Regions from separate parts of the Moellerella wisconsensis genome, predicted to be linked through region 1. Evidence: predicted binding sites of a transcription regulator. Region 1 holds the regulator's gene; each other region holds the start of a gene.
The links. Region 1 encodes PurR, which represses purine synthesis genes. Its sites were predicted from a motif close to CANGCAAACGTTTGCNTG; they were not measured.

Region 1 (6,133 bases):
CATGCAGATAGTGCTTGTACAGCCTGCGCGGAAAAACCACAGTTTGGAAGTTTTGGAGAGCCTTTCATATATAATAGAATCGGGTTTTCTTTGATTTGGCGCTCAATTTTTTCAATAGTTGTCATTCTTACTTCCTTAAAACTAATATGTGCTGGTCTGTCAGCCCAATATTGCTGTAATAAACAATATTAAACAATTGTAGATCAAACAATGATGGATCAAACAATTGCAGCTGAATTAAAAAGTTCAATACCTGAACATTGTATGTGTCTTTGTCTATACCGATACCAAACCGACCACATCAGATCCAGTATCTGTATACCTAATCTGTATACTTATAATAGCAAAACACACATTTTGGGCTGCGCCGTTTCAATGCAGGCCGCCTACTCCATGTAATCAAACACACTACCTAGAATATGCATTTTGTTTACAATAATACATTACTATAACATTACCGGTTTAAAAAAGGGATCATTATCCCTGCATTGTGTCTATTTTTAACCCGCCAGATAACTAATCTCAAGATGAATTAAAGTGGACTAATAAATAATATATAAATATTTTATATTATAAGACACTGTGATTTTTATCTAATGTTGTTAATATGATAAGTAAAATAGAGGCAGTTGACCTTAACGATGCTGTCCTTAGAAATAGAACCACCCTTTTGGCTCAATTATCGAGCAAAACCCGAAGTAGCAAACTATAAAATACAATAGTTTAACAAGGAGTATGCAATGTCATTTGAATTACCCGCTCTACCTTACGCAAAAAATGCGCTCGAACCACATATCTCTGCTGAGACCCTAGAATATCACTATGGTAAACACCACAATACGTATGTGGTAAACCTGAATAACCTGATCAAAGGCACTGAATTTGAAGGTAAATCTTTAGAGCAGATTATCAAATCTTCTGAAGGTGGCCTATTCAATAACGCGGCTCAAGTATGGAATCACACATTTTACTGGCACTGCTTAGCACCAAATGCAGGTGGCGAACCCACAGGTAAAGTTGCAGAAGCTATCAACCAAGCATTTGGTTCTTTTGCTGAATTCAAACAGCAATTCACTGATTCTGCGATTAAAAACTTTGGTGCTGGTTGGACTTGGTTAGTAAAAAAAGCTGATGGCAGCTTGGCTATCGTCAATACTTCAAATGCAGCCACCCCAATCTCTGGTGAAGATAAACCTCTTCTGACCGTTGATGTTTGGGAACATGCGTATTACATCGATTACCGTAATGCTCGTCCTCAATATATGGACAACTTCTGGGCATTGGTTAACTGGAATTTTGTTGCAGAAAATCTGGCTTAGTGATTAATAAAGTAAGAGCAGAGATCTCTTTTGGCTCTTACTGATAGATTAAGGGCGGGATAAATGTCTCGCCCTTAATCTAATAATTTCAGTGGTTGGTTTTCGCACACAGACCAATCAAAAAATATGTACCACAAATAAAATAATCATCACTAATGCGCCTAATGCGGTGCAGAGTCCGAATTTAAGATCTGTATCCATGATATTTGCTCCTATTGATATTCCAATAACGTTATATTCTAATGCTATGATATCTAATTATGCTAGCTGATGCTTAGAAATCCCCATCAAATAACTAAAATTGACTAGCTACTAATTAGTATCTCACAGTAAAAATTTAAAACCACGCAATATATCACATGTTATAACATCAATTATTACTTTCGTTTTTGCGCTAGATCAGACAAAATTCATGACAAATCGCTAAATTATTGTCAGACAACCTCTTATGCCTCAATATACTGACAACTTTTAATAAAATTATATTATAAGACCACTTATTGGTCAGGAGTCTTTTTACATCATGGCAACGATTAAAGATGTGGCAAAACGCGCAGGCGTCTCTACCACAACCGTATCCCATGTTATTAATAAAACGCGTTTCGTCGCCGAAAATACTAAGATTGCCGTTTGGACGGCAATTAAAGAACTGAACTATTCACCTAGTGCAGTTGCGAGAAGCTTGAAAGTTAATCACACCAAGTCGATTGGATTACTGGCAACCTCGAGTGAGGCTCCATATTTTGCTGAAGTTATTGAATCAGTTGAAAATAGCTGTTACGACAAAGGATACACGCTAATTTTATGTAATTCGCATAATAATTTAGGCAAACAAAAAGCCTATTTACAAATGTTAGCGCAAAAACGTGTTGATGGCTTATTAGTCATGTGTTCAGAATATCCTGACCATTTGATTACTATGTTAGAAGAATATCGAAATATCCCCATGGTTGTCATGGATTGGGGGGAAGCTCGAGGTGATTTTACTGACACCATTATTGATAATGCGTTTCATGGCGGTTACCTTGCGGGGCGTTATCTTATTGATCGCGGTCATCGTGATTTAGGGATTATCCCCGGTCCATTAGAACGCAATACAGGAATTGGACGCTTAAATGGTTTTAAAAAGGCGATGGAAGAAGCTAAAATCACCTTACGTGATGAGTGGATAGTCCAAGGCAATTTTGAGCCCGAATCAGGTTATTCCGCCATGAGCGAAATTCTAAGTCATAAACACAAACCTACCGCTGTATTCTGTGGTGGGGATATTATGGCGATGGGTGCAATTTGTGCCGCCGATGAAATGGGCTTGCGCGTTCCACAAGATATTTCAATTATCGGTTATGATAATGTACGCAATGCGCGCTATTTTACTCCGGCACTGACCACAATCCATCAGCCAAAAGAACGTTTAGGTCAGATGGCATTTTCTATGCTATTGGATCGGATTGTCAATAAACGTGAAGATGCACAAACTATTGAAGTGCATCCACGCTTAGTTGAACGCCGCTCAGTAGCGGACGGTCCTTTTATCGATTACCGCCGATAATCTTTTATCGCAACCATTCGGCATTAAGTGTTTCGCTGTCGCCCAAATAATCGAGCAGCCAACTTAATGCCGGAGACGCATGGTTCTCGACCCACGTTAAGCAACACGGACTTTCAGGAAATGGCTGGGAAAGTTGTAAATCAACTAAAATCCCTTGTTCACATAACGGCAAAGCCCGATGTTCGGGGATTACTCCCATGCACAATCCCGCTTTTAAACACGCTAATCCATTTTCCCAACTCGGTACTATCATTCGCTGCTGATTATTCAACGCCCAAGTTTCTCTTTTAGGTAAATTTCTTGAGGTATCCTCTAAACATAAACTGGGAAAAGGTCGCAATTGATCATCGGTCAATGGACCTGCCTCACTTGCTAACGGGTGTCGATGATTAACCACACAGCGCCACGGCATAAATCCCATATCTTTGAAACTGTAGCGTTCTCCAATTGGCGAAGCTCGAGTTGCGCCAATGGCAACATCTGCCCGACCGTCGGCTAAAGCATCCCAAACGCCATTAAAAACTTCAGGGTAAATATACAGCTCTACATCGGGAAAATGTTGATAAAAATCTAAAATAAGTTGTTCCGTTCGCTGAGGTTTGACTATCCCATCAACCGCAATACTTAGCTGTCCACGCCAACCGTTGGCAATTTGCTGACAATGGTGACGAGTATCATCCATTTTTTTGATGACAGCGCGCGCTTCTTTAATAAATACCCGCCCTGCTTCAGTGAGTTCAACATCACGGTGTCGCCGTTCAAACAGCGGTATTGCCAGCCATTCTTCCAATTGTTTAACTGTATAGCTAATCGCAGAAGGAACTCGATGTAGCTCAACTGCTGCTGCGCTAAAGCTACCGGTTCTAGCAACAGCATCAATAACTTCCAATGAATACGCTGACCACATAACCTTCCCTTCAAAAAATTTAACAGCATTGTGCAAATATTACCGTTTTACTTTGAAAAATGACAGGCGATACAATGAAGCATCGATTAAATTTATATTCCAAATAATTTGAGTGGCAATAAACCTCGATTCAACACCTGCTCGGTATTCAAATTTAAGCAATAATAAAGACTAAGTAATAAATATTTTAATTAGTCGATTGCTGATAGTGAGTCATAATAAGGTTGAGCTGTCAGTAAAATAAATTCAGCATCAGCCTCTCGATAGCTCATGGATATCATTCAATTTTTCATCTAAAAGATTAATAAAATGACACAGAACGCTGTAAAAAATTCTTCCGGATTTCTATTTTATCTCGCTGGGCTAAGTATGCTTGGCTACCTGGCTATTGATATGTATTTGCCCGCCTTTGGTGCGATGCAGATCTCATTAAATACCTCTGAAGGTGCAATTAGTGCATCACTAAGTATTTTTTTAGCCGGTTTTGCATTTGCCCAACTGCTATGGGGACCACTGTCAGATAAATTAGGTCGTAAACCAGTTTTAATCATCGGGTTATCGTTATTCACCTTAAGTTGCCTCGGTATGATCTGGGTAACTGATGCCACACAATTATTAGTCTTACGCTTCTTACAAGCCGTCGGCGTATGCTCGGCAGCCGTCTTATGGCAGGCTTTAGTGATTGACCGCTATGATTCAACCCAAACGCAAAAAGTATTTGCCACCATTATGCCTCTAGTCGCTTTATCTCCGGCATTAGCGCCATTATTAGGTGCTTGGGTATTAGTCCACGGTGAATGGGAATATATATTTTTAATCTTAATGTTCGTCACTCTACTGTTATTAATACCGACACTATTATTAAAAAATATTCGTCCACAAGCTTATAACCAAGAAACGCAAACCACAGAGCCAGAGCAAAAAGTGTCATTTTGGCAAATATTTAAATCTAAAACCTTTGGTGGAAACGTATTAATTTACGCCTCTTGCAGTGCTGGTTTCTTTGCTTGGCTCACCGGTTCTCCCTTTATTTTGCGCGATATGGGTTATAACCCTGCCGACATCGGCCTTAGCTATATTCCGCAGACTATCGCCTTTATTATTGGTGGATATGGTTGCCGTTTCTTATTAGCCAAAATAAAAAGTGAAACTTTATTTCCCCTACTGCTGATAGGCTATGCCATCAGTATGACGTTGTTATTCGTAATGTCGGTATATAGCTCACCGAACTTATTTGCGATTTTAATTCCATTCTGTTTTATGGCGGCAATGAATGGCGCATCTTATCCTATTGCTGTGGGTAACGCGTTGGGGGCATTCCCGAAAGCCAGCGGGAAAGCAGCTGCATTACAAAACTCACTGCAATTAGGTCTGTGTTTCTTTGCCAGCCTATTGGTTTCTGCTTTAGCTGAAAATCCACTTATCGCAACAACCGCTGTAATGGCTGGTACTATTATTCCAATGATTATTGGCTATATTATCCAATATAAAAAATCCACATCTAAAAATACAATTACTGCCACCGAGCAATAACCAAATAAGATTTAGGATTATTCTTAAATAAAAAGCCACTCATTAGAGTGGCTTTTTTAGCCATTGAGAAATTAACCTTCGGCTCATATACTTATGCCACTTCTTATTTTTACGAAGTGATTTTTGAGTGATCATCATAATAGGTGAATAATAACATCTAAATAATAACGTCTAATCTTGATCGGCCCCATTATCTCGCCTGATTAGATAATAATTGTCTAAATATTAGTCTGAAAGTATCTCGGTTTAATTTTTACCTCTACACAGATAGCAAAAGGTCGCCGAAATAACTCATATAACATCAATAAGTTATGTTACTCGACTTCCTTGGAATATTTAATCATCTCGAAATCCTTCGTGTTATGTTGGAGAGCATATGAGCACTGATGTAGAAAATCCAAAAACAAGCACCGATTCTTGGCAACGAATTGCCAGTGAATTATTAAATCAAGCCGGTATCGAAATTAACGGTACCCGCCCTTATGACATACAGGTGCATAATAATGAATTTTTCAAGCGCGTATTACAGCAAGGTTCATTAGGTTTGGGCGAAAGTTATATGGATGGCTGGTGGGATTGTGAGCGGCTAGATATGTTTTTCGATCGCGTATTACGCGCCAAATTAGATAAGAAACTGCCCAATAACTTAACCGATATAATGAAAATAGCCATGGCTCGGTTACGCAATTTACAAACCAAAAAACGTTCTTGGATGGTCGGCGAAGAACATTATGATTTAGGCAACGATTTATTTTCGCGGATGCTCGACCCTAATATGCAGTATTCATGCGGATACTGGAATAATGCAGATAATTTAGCCCAAGC
Region 2 (6,133 bases), 1.4 Mb from region 1:
AGGATGCGGGTATGAAATCTCGGTGAGTAATTGATCAAAAGAGAGATTACTTTGCCAACCCATTCCACTCATCGCTAGTGAATCAATAGTAATACTGCCGTCCGTAGTACGTTTTCCGGAACCGATAAAAAAACCATGATTCAATTCGCCGCTGATTTCACTAATTTCTGTTAATGCAGCTTGATATTTCCCGCGTAGAGCAAATTTTTTGAATAGATTATCATCGACTTTAATGCTCGATGCGGTTAAACGAAAATCGCCATAACCAAGCCAAGAATCGGGGGTACTGTGCCATGGTGTAATCCCACCCGTGAGTCCCGTGGTCAATATTTGATGCTCGGGTGTTTGATAATGAATTCGTGAATTACTAAATTGCAGAATATTAGCCGAGAGATTAATAGGTTGCTCGGTGGATGTTAGCGCTAAATTACCTTGAGTGACCGTCAGTCGATAAATAGGCTGATTGGATAATAGCTTACGCCAGTTAAATTCAATTGTAATTTGTTTGGCATCCAGCATGAAATTAGTATTAGCTGATTTAATGGAGACATCTTGTAAAATCAACTCTTGAGGCGAAGATAAATCATGACCAACAATACCGACAGAGATTTGATAATCGGTAAGTTTACTAGCAAAAGCACTTATTTGTGCCGCCCCCCATCGACTCTGCATACCTGCATAAACAATGATGATAGCCAGTATCAACAGTAATAAAATAGTGATAGCGAATTTCGCTAATCCTCTCAACATAGTTTCCTCTACACCGTTACTCTTAAATATAGCGAGTAGTCACGTCAAATGTAATGATAATCAAATGATATTCAGTATGGTTGCGGCAAATCAATTTAACAATTGTTGTTAATTCAGTCTATAACGTTGCCGTCGTTTGAAGCGGCTTATAAGCTGTACAACAACTAACGATATAATTTGTTGCTGCGAATTATAGTGAGCATACACGACAAATTGTTTGAGGAAATAAGTGATTTGAGAGAAATATCGAGATTAGCGCCGAAATAAATTTTATTGGCGCTAATCTTTTGCGATCACGTTGGCAATAACGACTGAATTATTTGGTTTCGTGAGGAAAAATTAAATTCAGAATAATAGCGGTTAATCCACCGGCAGCAATACCGGAAGAAAATAAGGTTTTAATCCAATCTGGGGCAAATTGTAAAATTAATGGCTGTTGTGAAACGCCCATGCCGACTGCCAATGATAATGCTATTATCATGATAGCGCGGCGATTTAATGGCTCTCTAGAGACAATTCGAACCCCTGAAGCGGCAATGGTACCGAACATCACGATGGTCGCGCCACCGAGTACTGGCTCAGGAATTTGCTGAACAAAGTTGGCAACTGCGGGGAATAATCCGAGTAAAATCAGCATAAAAGCTACAACATATCCAACGTAACGGCTAGCGACTCCAGTTAATTGGATCACCCCATTATTTTGACCAAAACATGAATTCGGAAAGGTATTAAATACCGCAGAAACCATCGAGTTTAAGCCATTAGCTAAGACCCCACCTTTGATCCGCTTCATGTATAGCGGGCCTCGTACCGGTTGCTCTGAAACATCTGAGGTTGCAGTGATATCACCAATGGTTTCTAACGATGTCACCATGAAAATAAGTATCAGGGGCAGTAACAGATTCCAATCAAAAGATAATCCATAGTAAAACGGCTCAGGAATGGTAATAAAGGCTTCTTTAGGGGTATCTGTGGGCGTTGATGGCAGCATCTCCATCCACCATGCGGCTAAATAGCCAATAGCCATGGCAATAACTAAAGAGGCGATACGCAGATATGCATTGCGTTGACGATTCAAAATAATAATCACGGCGAGCACGATGCCGGCTAAAATGAGATTGTCGGGTGAACCAAAAGTATTATTTTTGATGGCATCATAGCCGCCGCCAATTGAGGTTAATCCCACCTGAATTAATGAAAGGCCGATAATCATTACTACGACGCCAGAAACTAATGGAGTAATCACACGACGAGCTAAATGTAATATTCGTGATAATGCTACTTCGGTTAATGCTGCGACTAACAGAGTACCAAATAATGCTGCCATCATAGTTGGGATATCTGCACCACCGTTTCTAAGTGCTAGGCCTCCCATAATTAACGGGGCGACAAAGTTAAAACTAGTCCCTTGTATCGAGAGCAATCCCGACCCGATAGGCCCCCAAGCACGAATTTGAATCAGAGACGCGAGACCAGAAGCGAATAATGACATGCTAATAATACGTTGTGTGTCGTGAGCTGGCAGCCCTAGTGCTTGGCAAATTAACATCGCAGGTGTGATGACAGCGACAAACATAGCGAGTAAGTGCTGGCCAGCAGCAAATAGGGTTTGGGGCAGGGGAGGTCTATCCTCTAGGCGATAAACTAATTCACTATTTCCCTGCGTTATCGTCTCTGTAGTCGATTGTTTTAGCGATGAATTATTCATAATATACCCGTCATGCTTCAGATAGCAGCTGCATTGGTTGTTCTTTGCTTTCCGACTCATGCAGAGTCCTATTTATCGGAATGCTTTCGGTTGCCGTACTATTACAACTCGAATAATTTTGCGCCTTAAGAGTTATCAACCAACAAAAAATGCATTTTAATGATGCCATTTCAAAAAGCAATCGTTTGCTTTAAATTTTTTTTGTCACTGTTGAACTTATTCCTCACATTTTTATATGTTTTAACTTGTGTTTAGTCTCATTTTTTCTTTTAATCGGTTAACCTGCTTCTTGGCGTTGAAAGGAATCTACTAACGTCTTATTGGTTTTAAATAATATTAATAACAAATGAGGTACGTAAATGTATCATCTAGATGTCTACGGTACGCTGGTTGCTGCCACACTTGTGCTCTTACTTGGGCGAAAACTTGTTAAGTCAGTTCCTTTTTTAGAAAAGTACACTATTCCCGAGCCTGTTGCTGGTGGATTATTAGTGGCATTGACACTACTTCTGCTTAAGCAGACCATGGATTGGAGTGTGTCTTTTGATTTATCATTGCAAGAGCCTATGATGTTGGCTTTTTTTGCGACTATCGGTCTGAATGCAAACTTGGCAAGTTTGAAAGCCGGTGGTAAGGCATTATTTATTTTTGTGTTTGTCGTTGTTGGTTTATTGGTTGTACAAAATACAGTGGGTATTGCTTTAGCCAAAATGTTGGGATTAGATCCATTGATGGGTCTGCTTGCTGGTTCAATTACTCTCTCTGGAGGGCATGGAACAGGCGGCGCTTGGGGTAAAATCTTTAGCGAATCCTATGGTTTCCAAAGTGCGACTGAAGTTGCAATGGCTTGCGCAACGTTCGGTTTAGTTCTTGGAGGATTGATTGGTGGTCCTGTTGCTCGTTTTCTTATTCGTAATGTCGCCATACCCGGCACAGCTGATGATGATAAAGATGTACCAACAGCATTTGAAAAACCGCAGTCAGGGCGTGTTATTACCTCAATGGTAATGATTGAAACGTTAGCGATGATCGCTATCTGTTTGTTAGCAGGGAAATATATTTCAGCGTGGCTCGCAGATACCCCGTATGCACTGCCAACGTTTGTGTGTGTGCTGTTTGTTGGGGTTATTTTAAGTAACAGCTTATCGATGCTCGGTTTCTACCGTGTATTTGATAGAGCGGTATCGGTGCTTGGTAACGTGAGTTTATCCTTGTTCTTAGCCATGGCGTTAATGAGCTTAAGATTATGGGAATTAGCTTCACTGGCAATCCCAATGCTGGTTATTTTGACCGTACAAGCTATCGTGATGGCATCTTATGCTATTTTTGTTACTTTCCGGGTGATGGGCAAAAATTATGATGCTGCCATTCTGGCTGCAGGACACTGTGGTTTTGGTCTAGGTGCAACACCGACAGCTATTGCGAATATGCAAGCAGTCACAGATCGCTTTGGTCCGTCACATTTGGCGTTCCTTGTGGTTCCGATGGTAGGTGCGTTCTTCATTGATATTGTGAATGCGATTATTATCAAACTTTATCTGTTGTTGCCATTATTCCCCACAATAACAGGTTAAATAGTCACTTTTATTCGATGATCTAATAAGTAAAGAACGCAGGAGATTGCCGTGAATTTATTCACGGCAATTTTATATCTAGCTAATACTGAATCAATAATCGCTTTTTATATACAGTTCAATGTGACGTTTATGATTATTTTTTTATTGAATGATATAGCGGGTTATTTTTTATCATCTTTAAAGTAAAGCAAGAGAATGATTTTTGGCATGGTTATTAACAAAATATTAATAATCATTATCAGGTGGGAATATTAAATTAATCAAAGAAAAAAGCCCTGACATTATTTGGCGTCAGGGCTTTTAGGGTACTGCATACTTAGTTTTTAACATTAATATACTACTAACTTAATACTACATCGGATACTGCTTTTTAAATGTACACGTTATAAAAATATGGTTACTAATAAATTAGTGACTTCTCTCCATATATTAATCGGTTTATACTAAAGGCTTGTCCAGTTATAACTTCAAATGGTTAAGCAGATAAACAAGTACATCCCCTTGCGACATATACTTTTGATGCGTTGCTTTACTCTCGTTGCGTTAAAATAGACTGACTAACACAACTTAATGCTTAACTACAGCATTATAAATCAAAGCCTTACATCGTCGCGGTAACACTTATTTTGCGATTGTGGATACTCTTTACATGGCCTTAAAACGTTATCATATTGACTATGATATCCCATACTAAATACATCGTGGCCTTTATCGCAATCCCCATTGAAACATAATTACTATTTTACTGTTATACTATATTTACTATATACTATATTTACTACTATAAAATATAAATAATCAGATACAACAATTTTGCGATTTTGAATACTCTTTACGTGGCCTTAAAACATGTTCATATAAAATACGAATTCCATATTACATATATCGTGGCCTTTATCGCAACCCCATTAAAATATAATTAATTTCATTTAAACTTTACTGCTATTAACGAAAAACAATTTATTGTTTTGCCGTTGCATATGAATCTACCAAGTTTTAAATTTATGTCAATACTGTTTTTAATAACAGTGTCGTTATGTGATCTATGGCAATAAAAGTAGCCAACAGATAATAGCAAAAAGTGATGGGGAGGTTAGATTATTAAGGTTTCTAGTTAGTTGATATAGCGTAAGAAATTAACTCAGTATGATAAATAATACCCCTATGGCTTTTGGCTGAGGCTAGTATTATAGCGTCAGCTAAGAGCCATAAAGATTAAGCGTAGCTATATTGCTCGCGTTCAGGTAACCAACGTTCTATCATCGCCTGTGCATTATCAGGATAATTTTGTTGGAGATAGCGCGCGATACGCTGGACATCAGGTAACATATGCTGATCTCTTAATAAATCAGCAACTTTGAATTCTGCATTCCCTGTTTGGCGGGTGCCAAGCAGTTCACCAGGCCCACGAATTTCTAAATCTTTCTGCGCAATCACAAATCCATCATTACTATCGCGTAAAACTTGTAAACGCTGCTTAGCGGTATGAGTTAATGGGGTTTTATATAATAAGACGCAATGAGAGGCGACAGCACCACGGCCGACACGACCTCTAAGCTGATGAAGCTGGGCAAGACCCAGCCTTTCTGGATTATCGATAATCATTAAACTGGCATTGGGAACATCAACGCCTACCTCAATCACTGTAGTAGCAACTAATAATTGCAGTTCATTGCGTTTAAAAGCATCCATTACCGTCTGTTTTTCTTTGGGTTTCATACGGCCATGAATCAGTCCAATATTCAATTCCGGTAGTGCTTGTGATAACTCCTCAAAAATAACTTCAGCCGCTTGAGCTTCTAATAATTCCGAATCTTCAATTAAAGTACATACCCAATAAGCCTGTCGACCTTCATCATGGCAAGCTTGTTTGACACGTTGAATAATTTCAATACGTCGACTGTCTGGGATAGCCACTGTGGTTACTGGAGTTCTGCCGGGAGGTAGCTCATCAATCACCGAGGTATCTAAATCAGCATATGCAGTCATTGCCAAGGTACGGGGAATCGGTGTGGCGGTCATAATCAATTGGTGAGGATGAAAGCCTTGCTGTTCACCTTTTTCGCGTAATGCGAGGCGTTGATGTACTCCAAAACGA
Region 3 (6,133 bases), 800 kb from region 1:
GTTAGTATTAGCAACACGCGATTATATTAACAAGAATGGATTTAATGGAGCGATCCTTGGATTGTCGGGCGGGATTGATTCGGGATTAACGGTAGCAATTGCTGTTGATGCCATTGGTAAAGAACATGTGCAAGCTGTCATGATGCCGTTTCGTTATACGTCGGAAATGAGTATTCATGATGCGAAAGAGCAAGCTGAATTGCTGGGTGTTGAATTTGATATTGTCTCCATCGAGCCAATGTTTGATGCTTTTATGACTCAATTACAGCCGATGTTTGCGAATACTCAAGCGGATACCACCGAAGAGAATTTACAGGCTCGTTGCCGCGCTGTTATTTTGATGGCGATGTCAAATAAACGCCGTCGCTTAGTGCTGACAACCAGTAATAAAAGTGAATCTGCAGTGGGTTATTCTACCTTATATGGTGATATGGCGGGCGGATTCGATGTGTTAAAAGATGTACCTAAGACAATCGTTTTTGAATTAGCTAAATATCGCAATACGGTTTCTCCAGCTATTCCACAGCGTGTAATTGATCGTCCTCCTTCTGCTGAGTTAGCGCCCGGACAAGTTGATCAAGACAGTTTACCACCATATGAAATATTAGACGCTTTGCTGGAAGGTTATGTCGAAAAAGACTTATCAGTTGAACAATTAATTGCTCAAGGATTTGATGCAGAGATTGTACATAAAGTCATTCGTTTAGTGGATATTAATGAATATAAACGCCGCCAAGCACCTGTTGGGCCACGTATAACGGCACGTAATTTCGGTAAAGATCGTCGTTATCCCATCACTTCGGGTTTCGGTCGCAAAAACTGGTCATAACAGGATTGTTTTATGAAAAAGATTGATGCAATTATTAAACCGTTTAAATTAGATGATGTCCGTGAAGCTCTGGCTGAAGTGGGTATTACCGGAATGACTGTTACCGAAGTTAAAGGTTTTGGTCGTCAAAAAGGCCATACCGAGTTATATCGTGGTGCAGAATATATGGTCGATTTTTTACCTAAAGTAAAAATTGAGATAGTGGTACCTGATGATATTGTCGAGAGCTGCGTAGAAACTATTATGCAGACGGCACAAACGGGCAAAATCGGTGACGGTAAAATCTTTGTTTACGATGTTGCTCGAGTCATTCGTATTCGTACCGGCGAGCAGGATGACGAAGCTATTTAATCGCTAATAGTGGTGGAGTATGATGTTTATATACCACCATAAATCTACTGTATTAAAGACGAGACAATAAATTTTCTGTAGTAGAATTATTGGGGATATTTAGTTTAGCGACGCTAAAAAGTTGCGGTAACGGAATAAACACACAGGAATGGGATGGAATCGTGTGCTTATGGGACCCCCGTTACCGCAAATAAGAAATGATAAGAGATGAATAATTGGGTTTACAAGACCTTATGTGGACCGAAACATTCATAATGAATATTATCAGAACTGACACCCATCTCTATCAATTGTCGTGCAATAAATTGCATAAATTCGACGGGACCGCAGCAGTAATAGTGCATCTTAGGATTAATTATCTGAGCTTTAATCATTGAAAGATCCATTAATCCCTGATGGTGATAATCTATCCCTAATTGGTCATCTGTATTCGGGGTATTATACCAAACGGTAGATTGAGCTTTTTTCAGCGTTGAAATCAAATCGCTAACTTCATCTGCGAAGGCATGTACCTTGCCATTATCTGTAGCATGTAGCCAGTGAATTTCTCCCGTATGCTGAGTTTGTTTAAGATGATGGAGCATGCTCAACATTGGCGTTAATCCAACCCCCGCCGAAATCAGAGTCACCGGTGTCTCTGATGCAATATCGAGATAAAAGTCGCCACAAGGTGGGGCTAATTTAACCCGATCACCTTGGTTTAAATGCTGATGCAGGTAATTCGATACTGCACCTTTTGATTCGCGCTTAACCGCAATTCGATAGCTATGACCATTAGCTGCTTCAGTTAATGAATATTGGCGAATTTCTTGATTATCAAATCTCGCATCATTGATATAAATAGTAAGATATTGGCCGGCTAAATAATCTACCACCGGCTGACCATCGACAGGGGCAAATTCAAAACTGGTAATCAGTTCGCTTCGCGGTATTTTTTTTACCAGTGTAAACTCACGTAGTCCCTGCCAGCCGCCAACTTTCTGTTTATTTTTTTGATAAATTTCAGCTTCACGTTGAATAAAAATATTTGCCAATACGCCATAGGCTTGCCCCCATGCATCTAATACTTCTTGGCCTGGGCTGAGTAATTCATCAATAGCCGCCAGTAAATTCTCGCCAACAATCGGATAGTGTTCTGGTTTAATATTTAAACTAGCGTGTTTTTGAGCAATTTTTTCAACTGCTGACATTAGTGCTTCTGGGGTCTCAATATTGATAGCGTAGGCACAAATGGCATTAAATAACGCTTCGCGTTGATCACCGGTTTCTTGATTACGCATATTAAAAATATCTTTTAACTCAGGATGATGTTTGAACATCCGTTGATAAAAGTGCGCGGTTAATTTAGGGCCGGTCGCGGCGATAGCGGGAATAGTTGATTTAACAATTGCGATAGTCTGGTGATCGATCATGCAGGTTCTCCTGAACATTTCTCATTATATCATGAGAATTTATAACATGTATTATAGATGCAACTTATATCGTTTTAAAGGTAATGTAAATAGTCAGATTTTAATAAACCTATTTAAAGTCATGGCTTGCTAACTATCGATTAATATAAGGCGTATTTTTAGTGATATCTGTCGATTTATCTTTTATTGATGGTATTTAATAATGTTAATAGATTGTAGCCAAAATCATTTTAAAAATAATGCAATCGATTGCGTAATATTTGATGTTAGGGCTATCACCATGAAGAAAAAGAGTTTACACTGTTGGCATTCAGGTTCGAATGATTGACTACTTTGTATTAGCTGAGGCAGGAGAAGCGAATGTTAAAGCGTGAAATGAATATTGCAGATTACGACCCACAACTGTGGGAAGCGATGGAAAATGAAGTAAAACGTCAGGAAGAGCATATTGAGTTAATTGCTTCCGAAAACTACACTAGCCCACGAGTTATGCAAGCTCAGGGGTCTCAGCTGACCAATAAGTACGCCGAAGGTTATCCAAGCAAACGCTATTATGGTGGTTGCGAATTCGTTGATGTGGTTGAGCAATTAGCCATTGACCGTGCAAAAGAACTGTTTGGTGCAGATTACGCAAACGTACAGCCACATTCAGGTTCTCAGGCAAATGCGGCTGTTTATATGGCATTACTGAAACCAGGTGATACTGTTTTGGGTATGAACCTAGCACACGGTGGACATTTAACCCACGGTTCACCAGTAAACTTCTCCGGCAAATTATATAATATCGTTCCTTACGGTATCGACGAAAGCGGTAAAATCGACTATGACGATATCGCTGCTCAAGCTAAAAAACATCAGCCTAAAATGATTATTGGTGGCTTCTCTGCCTATTCTGGCGTTGTAGACTGGGCTAAAATGCGTGAAATCGCTGATAGCATTGGCGCATATTTATTTGTTGATATGGCGCACGTTGCTGGTTTAGTTGCTGCAGATGTTTATCCTAATCCGGTTCCACATGCTCACGTTGTTACTACCACAACTCATAAAACGCTAGCCGGCCCACGTGGAGGCCTGATTTTAGCTAAAGGTGGTGACGAAGAGCTGTATAAGAAACTGAATTCAGCGGTATTCCCAGGTTCACAGGGCGGTCCTTTAATGCACGTTATCGCGGGTAAAGCGGTGGCATTAAAAGAAGCTATGGAACCAGAATTCAAAGTTTATCAACAACAAGTTGCTAAAAATGCTAAAGCCATGGTCGATGTGTTTCAACAACGCGGCTATAAAGTGGTCTCCGGCGGTACAGAAAATCACCTGTTCTTAGTTGATTTAGTTGATAAAGATATTACTGGTAAAGATGCCGATGCTGCATTAGGTCGTGCGAATATTACCGTCAATAAAAATAGCGTACCTAACGATCCTAAAAGTCCGTTTGTAACTTCTGGCGTACGTATTGGGACACCAGCAATTACTCGCCGTGGTTTTAATGAAGCTGATGCACGTGAATTGGCGGGCTGGATGTGCGATATTCTTGATGATCTTAACAACGAAGCAACAATTGAGCGTATTAAGCAAAAAGTATTAAATATTTGCGCTAAATACCCAGTCTACGCTTAAGTTAATATAAATTATATTCCTCAGGCATTAAAAATCTTAGGTACAAGGCTCGTTTATCAACCTTTGTATCTATAATTTAGGCCATAAGGGGATATAATCTCTAACCCGCTGCGATAAACTCGCATAGCGGGTTTTTTGCTTTCTAAAAATGGGGGATAGGGATGGTCATTCCATCAACACGCTGGCTAGCGATAGATTACTTCACCTACTTTTTTGCCTACGGTATTTTCTTGCCGTTTTGGTCAATCTGGTTACAAGGAGAGGGCATCGATGCGCAAATGATCGGCTTATTACTTGGCATCGGATTATCTGCGCGTTTTATCGGGGCGCTACTGATTACGCCGGCGGTTAAAGATCCCGCTAAATTGATCTCAGCGTTACGTATATTAGCGCTACTTACATTAATATTTGCGGTTGGTTTTTCTTTTGGTTCCCATTGGGCATGGTTATTTTTTGTAATGATAGGTTTTAACCTATTTTTTGCCCCTATGGTGCCATTAAGCGATTCGTTGGCGGGCACTTGGCAAAAGCAATTTACCTTTGATTATGGTCGATTACGTGTTTGGGGCTCGATAGCCTTTATTATTAGTTCCTCGCTAATTGGTTATTTGTCCGGTGTTTGGGGGCATAAAACTATCATGATCGCACTGATTATCAGTATATTAGCTCTGCTACTTGCCACGTTACTTAAGCCAGCCATCATGCCTGCGGGGATCAAAAAATCAACCCATGGACCTAAAATCTCGTTCAAACAGTTGATTGCTGACAGCTCAGTTTGGCGCTTTTTAGTCTGCGTTACGCTGCTTCAGGGCGCTCATGCGGCTTATTATGGTTTTGCATCGTTGTATTGGAAAGAAGCCGGCTATTCGGATTCGGTGATTGGTAATTTATGGTCATTGGGTGTGGTAGCTGAAGTGATTGTTTTTACTATGAGCCATCGCTTATTCCGTCGCTGGAGCGCACGTAACTTATTGTTATTATCCGCTATTATTGGAGTGATACGCTGGAGTTTGATGGGCGCATTTACTGCATTGCCGGTGTTAATCGTGGTGCAAATATTGCATGCGGGAACATTTACCGTATGTCATCTTGCGGCTATGCGATTTATTAGTGCGCGTAAAGAAGATGAGATCATTCCGCTACAGGCTGTTTATTCGGCGTTAGCCATGGGCGGTGGATTAGCCATAGTTACTGTTATTGTGGGCTTTATGTATGAACGAGTGCCTGATCAACACAGCTTAGTGTTTTATTTTATGGCGCTATTAGCCCTACCAGCAATCTTTATTCGGCCTAAAATTGTAGCGCAGTAGCAGTAATCGGTTTTTCTTAGCCATTATTTATGAAGTAATTTATGGATGATAGAGTAAAGCGTAGATGTAACAGAATGGCTAGTTAAACAAAAAGGCCAGAGTGAAGACGTTTCACACTCTGGCCTTTAAATATCTGACTTTACATAGGAGCCTTTAGAATAGGCTAAAACGCGAAGTTAAATTAACGTTTTAAGGCTTCATTTAGCTCATCACGCATTGACGCTAATATATCTTTAACGACACGTGGATTACCTGCAACAATGTTACCAGAAGCGATATAGTTATGACCGCCAACAAAGTCAGTCACAATGCCGCCTGCTTCACGTACAATCAATTCGCCAGCAAGGAAATCCCAAGGTTTTAAACCGATTTCAAAATAACCATCGACACGGCCTGCCGCAACATAAGCTAAATCTAATGCTGCTGAACCTGTACGACGGAAGTCAGCACAGCTTTCAAACAGCTTAGTCATAATTTTCATATAAACAGCAGAATGCTGTTTTAATTTGAAAGGGAATCCAGTGGCAATAATAGTGCCTTCCAGTTCGCGAACATCAGAGCTACGTAAACGATAACCATTTAATTGAGCGCCTTGGCCACGTACCGCTGAGAATAAT
Region 4 (6,133 bases), 810 kb from region 1:
CTATTTTAACTTGCTATGTCGCACCAGACCACAGGATAACTCTGCCATAGCTGTCCGCACTGAAGATCAGTTTACTAAAGCGTTAATGCTGAGCTTAACTAACCCGAAAGCCATTTTATTTTTTATGTCATTTTTTATTCAATTTATCGACTTTAGCTATGCACATACCTCGCTTTCCTATTTAGTCTTAGCGTTAATATTAGAATTGGTGAGTTTTACTTATTTGAGTACATTGATTTTTGGTGGCTATTTTATTGCTCGCTATTTTCGTCAGCAGCAAGGTTTAGCTAAAGTAGGAAATTGCGCTGTAGGGACCTTTTTTATGGGATTTGCGGCAAAATTAGCTCTTTTCAGCTGATGATGATTTGCAGTCAAAGCATACATCAGCAATAATTATCGATTATTTAATATCGATGAGGTTGATGTGACCCAATCCGAGAGAGATCAATACTGGATGCGATATGCGATGCAGTTAGCTAAAAAAGCTCAGGATATTGGCGAGATACCTGTGGGAGCAGTATTGGTTAAAAATGATCAATTAATTGCTGAAGGTTGGAATCGACCAATTAGTGATAATGATCCCACCGCACATGCAGAAGTTATTGCACTTCGCGCGGGGGGGGAGCGATTAGTTAATTATCGTTTATTAGATACTACACTGTATGTCACATTAGAGCCGTGCGTTATGTGTGCTGGTGCGATGATCCATGGGCGAGTAGGGCGTTTAGTTTATGGAGCGAGTGATTTTAAAACCGGCGCCTGTGGTTCATTATTGGACGTTATAGGGCATCCAGGAATGAATCATCGCATAGAGGTGGTTTCTGGGGTATTAGCTGAAGAATGTGCTGATTTATTAAGTCAATTTTTTAAGTTACGTCGTGAGCAGAAAAAACAGCAAAAATTATTAGCTCAAGCTGCAGCTAAATCAGCACAACAATAGGGATATTTATTAATATTTAAGTTGCTTAATTTAATCGCGCTATTGAATCAACTCCCCCCTTGGAGAAACTACTAGGGGGGAGTTATTGTTTCATTTTCAGTACTTCGTCTACGGGTAGCCAAGTTCGAACTAATTGATAGTTAACAATGGAGTTAATGTTCTGTACTAGGCATCAGCGGAATAGAGCGAATATCATCATGAGATTGTTGACTAGCTTGTCTCTGCAATTGCTCTGTTCTTTTATGATAAATCGAAAGAAAATGATCGCCGAGAATATTCCCCGGATTTACCGCAGATATTTTATTTGGCATTGACTGATTCTGCCGATTTTTCAGACTTACTTTTTCTTGTGGTACAGAATAAGATTTAGTTGCTGGATAACTATTTGGCTCGATATTTGAATCACTATTCTGCTTAATAATGGCTGATGAGGTACTCTCGTCTATAGGTGCAAACAAACGGGCTTGCAGTTCATCAGGCTCCGTTAACGGCTTATTTTCTTGATTATATAGATAACCGACTAAACTTTGCTGATAACGGCGAATATTTTCGACATAGCGATAGGCTTCATGCCCACGTGCATAGCCGTAGTTGAGCTGGGTATAGTATTTTTTCTGGGTCAACAATGGCAAGCGAGATTTAACATCTAACCATCGATTTGGATCGCCTCCTTGCTGTTCAGTTAGTTTACGTACATCTAACATGTGACCATAACCCATATTATACGCGGCTAAAGCAAACCAAATGCGTTCATCGTCGGGGATAGATACCGGTAAACGTTGCATAATATATTCAATATAAGCCGCCCCACCTTTAATACTTTCTTCGGGATCTAAACGGTCTTGCACTCCCATGGTAGCTGCTGTCGGCTTGGTTAACATCATTAGACCACGTACTCCTGTGGGGGATGTTGCCTGTGGATCCCAGTGGGATTCTTGCCAAGCGATCGCCGCTAATAAACGCCAATCAATATTATGCGCATATTTTTCAAATAAGGGCCGATAATCAGGTAAGACTTTATTGATAGCACTAATAAAGGTCAACGTATCAAAATAATCAAAGCTGCCGACATGACTAAAATACTTTTCTTCTAAGCGGGCTAACAATTCTTCTTCATTACTGGTATTGAAAAAATCCAGCAAAGCCGCGTTGAGACTATCGTCTGCTGTTCGCTCCATATACCAAGTGATGGCATTTTCTTCACCGAGATCGAACGCAATCGCGGCTTGAGGATGAATACGCTGTTGCAGTGATACCGAGATAGAATCTTCGAGCGTATAGTCTATTATCCCTTCAGCCACCATTTCTAGCAGCTGGTGGGTACTATAGTCGTTGGTTTCCTGCCAGCTTAGTTCCGGATAAAATTGTTTTAACTGTTTGAGCGTTCTAGCATGCGCGGAGCCTGCCATGACCACAAATTTCCCGTTAACTTGATCAAATGATTTAGGTCGAGTCGTACCTTTCCGGTAAATTAATTGTTGCGATACGGATAGATATTGTGGACCCGCTTGGGCATTTTTTAAGCGATCTTGATTATACAGTAAGCCCGCCGTGACTAGATCAGCTTTATCTTTTTTTAGATCATCAAACAGCTGATTTATGGTTGGTCTAACCGTAACCTTAAGTTTGACGCCGAGATAATCGGCAAAATGTTGTGCGAGTTCATAATCAAAACCGCTAATTTCATTTTTATCGTTAATATAGATCAGTGGTGAACTGATAACACTGACGCGCAACTCTTTGCGTGACAGTATTTTTTTTAACTGCGATTCCTGGTGGCCTGACCAATGAGTATCTAAGCCAATAATAGCGGCAGATAAAAAAGCAATAATAGCGATAACGAAATAATGTATTTTTAAATTATTCAAACAATTATATCTCGTTAGTGGTACTGGTGTTGTCGTAATAAAAACTCAAATCGAGCTAAATTTAGTATGGTTATATTCCCAGTAATCTGACATTCTGCGAAACAATTTAGCGCGGTGCAACAAAAATTGTCTATTTTATATGAGAGATATTTTATCACTTTGCTTTATTTTTGCTCACGCAAACGGTTTCGTATTGGTGAACATTGCTTTATAATGGCATCAGTTCCCCTGCATTGATGGTCAGGGCTGGCGTTCAAAAGAGAGAATCAAAGACTATGGAAATTTTGCGTGGCTCACCTGCTTTATCAGCATTCCGTATCTCCCGCTTACTGACATTATTTCAGCAACAAGAGATCCCAATTACTGATATTTACGCTGAATATGTACATTTTGCTGATTTAGCGGCACCGCTAAGTGATAGTGAAAAAGAAAAGCTGGAAAGTCTGCTCAAATATGGCCCATCGCTTCCGGAACATACGCCTTTCGGGAGGTTATTACTGGTTACGCCAAGACCCGGAACTATCTCTCCATGGTCATCTAAAGCTACCGATATCGCGCATAATTGTGGTTTAACGGCAGTTAAGCGGATTGAACGCGGTATTGTTTATTATATACAAGCGGATACGTTGACTGATACTCAACAGCAGGCGGTTGCTGCTGTATTGCATGACCGTATGATGGAAGTGGTATTTACCTCAATGGATCAAGCCGCTGCTTTGTTTGTACAGCATCAGCCTGCACCGCTGAAGGTGATTGATATATTATCTCAGGGGCGCAGTGCTCTTGAACAGGCTAATACAGCGATGGGATTAGCCTTAGCTGATGATGAAATTGACTATTTATTGGCGGCCTTCGCAAAATTACAGCGTAATCCTACCGATATCGAACTGTATATGTTTGCACAAGCTAACTCTGAACATTGCCGTCATAAAATTTTTAATGCCGATTGGATTATTGATGGTGAAGCTCAGCCTAAATCGTTGTTTAAGATGATCAAAAACACCTTCGAGCAGACACCTGATTATGTATTGTCTGCCTATAAAGATAATGCTGCGGTAATGGAAGGTTCTTCAGTTGGGCGTTTTTTCCCCGATGCACAAAACCGCAATTACGATTATCATCAAGAAGATGCCCATATTTTGATGAAGGTCGAAACGCATAATCACCCAACAGCAATTTCGCCATGGCCGGGGGCGGCAACGGGGTCTGGTGGAGAAATTCGTGATGAAGGTGCAACAGGGCGTGGCGCTAAACCTAAAGCGGGCTTAGTCGGATTTTCTGTGTCTAATCTGAGAATTCCCGGTTTTGAACAGCCATGGGAAGAAGATTTCGGTAAACCATCACGCATTGTTAGTGCGTTCGATATTATGATGGACGGTCCATTAGGCGGCGCTGCATTTAATAATGAATTTGGTCGTCCCGCACTGTTGGGCTATTTCCGCACCTATGAAGAAAAAGTCACCAGTCATAACGGTGAGGAATTACGCGGTTATCATAAGCCGATCATGCTTGCCGGTGGGATCGGTAATATCCGTGCAGATCATGTCCAGAAAGGTGAGATCTCCGTTGGGGCTAAGCTGATTGTACTCGGTGGTCCGTCAATGAATATCGGTTTAGGTGGCGGAGCTGCGTCATCGATGGCCTCCGGTCAATCCGATGAAGATTTAGATTTCGCTTCGGTTCAACGGGATAACCCAGAAATGGAACGCCGTTGCCAAGAAGTTATCGATAGCTGCTGGCAAATGGGCGACGATAATCCGATTCTTTTTATTCATGATGTCGGTGCTGGTGGTTTATCCAATGCGATGCCTGAGTTGGTAAGCGATGGTGGTCGAGGTGGTCGTTTCGAATTACGCAAAATTCTAAATGATGAACCGGGCATGAGCCCACTAGAAGTGTGGTGTAACGAATCGCAAGAACGTTATGTTATGGCTGTATCTCCTGAAAAATTGCCAATCTTTGAAGCAATTTGTCAACGTGAACGTGCACCTTATGCGGTCATTGGTGAAGCGACAGAAGAACATCATTTATTATTGAATGATCAACATTTTGATAATCATCCTATCGATATGCCACTAGATGTATTGTTAGGTAAAACACCCAAAATGCTGCGCGATGTTACAACCCAGCAGGCGCCAGCACAGGCATTAGATAGAGCGGCGATTGAGTTACACGATGCGGTAAAACGTATTATGCATTTGCCAGCAGTGGCTGAAAAAACATTCTTAATCACCATTGGTGACCGCTCTGTGACTGGCATGGTAGCGCGTGATCAAATGGTGGGACCGTGGCAAATTCCGGTCGCCGATTGCGCGGTAACGACGGCGAGCCTAGACAGCTACTATGGTGAGGCTATGTCTATTGGTGAGCGTGCACCAATCGCATTATTGGATTTCGCGGCTTCTGCACGTATGGCGGTGGGGGAAGCTCTAACCAATATTGCATCGGCTTATATCCAAGATTTAAAACGTATTAAGCTATCAGCTAATTGGATGGCTGCCGCAGGGCATCCAGGTGAAGATGCGGGATTGTATGCCGCCGTAAAAGCGATTGGTGAAGAATTATGTCCTGCGTTAGGGATAACTATTCCTGTAGGCAAAGATTCGATGTCGATGAAAACGCGTTGGGATGAAAATGGCGAAACTAAAGAGATGACATCGCCGTTATCATTGGTGATCACCGCGTTTGGTCGGGTTGAAGACGTGCGCTTAACTGTCACGCCGGAATTAACCACCAAAGTTGATAACCGACTGTTATTAATCGATTTGGGACAGGGACATCATGCGCTCGGTGGATCGGCATTAGCCCAAGTTTATCGCCAGTTAGGCAGTAGTACGCCTGATGTTCGTTCTCCTCAATTATTAGCGGCCTTTTTCCAGACGATTCAGCGTTTAATTGGCGAGCAAAAATTATTGGCCTATCACGATCGCTCCGATGGGGGCTTAGTGGTGACATTGGCTGAAATGGCGTTCGCTGGGCACTGTGGTATCAAGGTGGATATCAGTGCGTTTGACGATGATATTTTAGCCGCATTATTCAGCGAAGAGTTAGGTGCAGTAATGCAAATCCGCGCGTCAGACTTAGCGTATGTAAAGGCGTGTTTTGCTGAGGCAGGGCTAGCTGATTGCTTATTCGAACTTGGTAGTGCAACCTCTGGTGATGATATTATTATTAGTAGCCGAGACACTATTGTCTATCAAGAACGTCGCAGTACTTTGCGCCAATGGTGGGCTGAGACCACATGGCAGATGCAACGTATTCGAGATAATAGCGAATGTGCAGATCAAGAGCATCAGGCCAAACTTGACCTGACCGATCCGGGGCT

Region 2: the regulator PurR is predicted to act here: its motif matches at 2,633-2,650, upstream of gltS (sodium/glutamate symporter).
Region 3: the regulator PurR is predicted to act here: its motif matches at 2,831-2,848, upstream of glyA (serine hydroxymethyltransferase).
Region 4: the regulator PurR is predicted to act here: its motif matches at 2,984-3,001, upstream of purL (phosphoribosylformylglycinamidine synthase).

Annotation. Positions count from the first base shown of each region.
Region 1 is NZ_CP093242.1:1,571,887-1,578,019, reverse strand. It holds gene MNY66_RS07090 (Grx4 family monothiol glutaredoxin) at 1-125, opposite strand, end outside; gene sodB (superoxide dismutase [Fe]) at 741-1,319, shown strand; gene purR (HTH-type transcriptional repressor PurR) at 1,843-2,868, shown strand; gene punR (DNA-binding transcriptional activator PunR) at 2,873-3,775, opposite strand; gene punC (purine nucleoside transporter PunC) at 4,085-5,308, shown strand; gene cfa (cyclopropane fatty acyl phospholipid synthase) at 5,685-6,133, shown strand, end outside.
Region 2 is NZ_CP093242.1:213,255-219,387, forward strand. It holds gene MNY66_RS00890 (AsmA family protein) at 1-750, opposite strand, end outside; gene MNY66_RS00895 (uracil-xanthine permease family protein) at 1,067-2,458, opposite strand; gene gltS (sodium/glutamate symporter) at 2,818-4,032, shown strand; gene recG (ATP-dependent DNA helicase RecG) at 5,251-6,133, opposite strand, start outside.
Region 3 is NZ_CP093242.1:2,373,713-2,379,845, reverse strand. It holds gene MNY66_RS10455 (NAD+ synthase) at 1-829, shown strand, start outside; gene glnB (nitrogen regulatory protein P-II) at 842-1,180, shown strand; gene hmpA (NO-inducible flavohemoprotein) at 1,402-2,592, opposite strand; gene glyA (serine hydroxymethyltransferase) at 2,953-4,206, shown strand; gene MNY66_RS10435 (3-phenylpropionate MFS transporter) at 4,368-5,516, shown strand; gene suhB (inositol-1-monophosphatase) at 5,698-6,133, opposite strand, start outside.
Region 4 is NZ_CP093242.1:2,386,034-2,392,166, reverse strand. It holds gene leuE (leucine efflux protein LeuE) at 1-358, shown strand, start outside; gene tadA (tRNA adenosine(34) deaminase TadA) at 455-940, shown strand; gene mltF (membrane-bound lytic murein transglycosylase MltF) at 1,093-2,808, opposite strand; gene purL (phosphoribosylformylglycinamidine synthase) at 3,084-6,133, shown strand, end outside.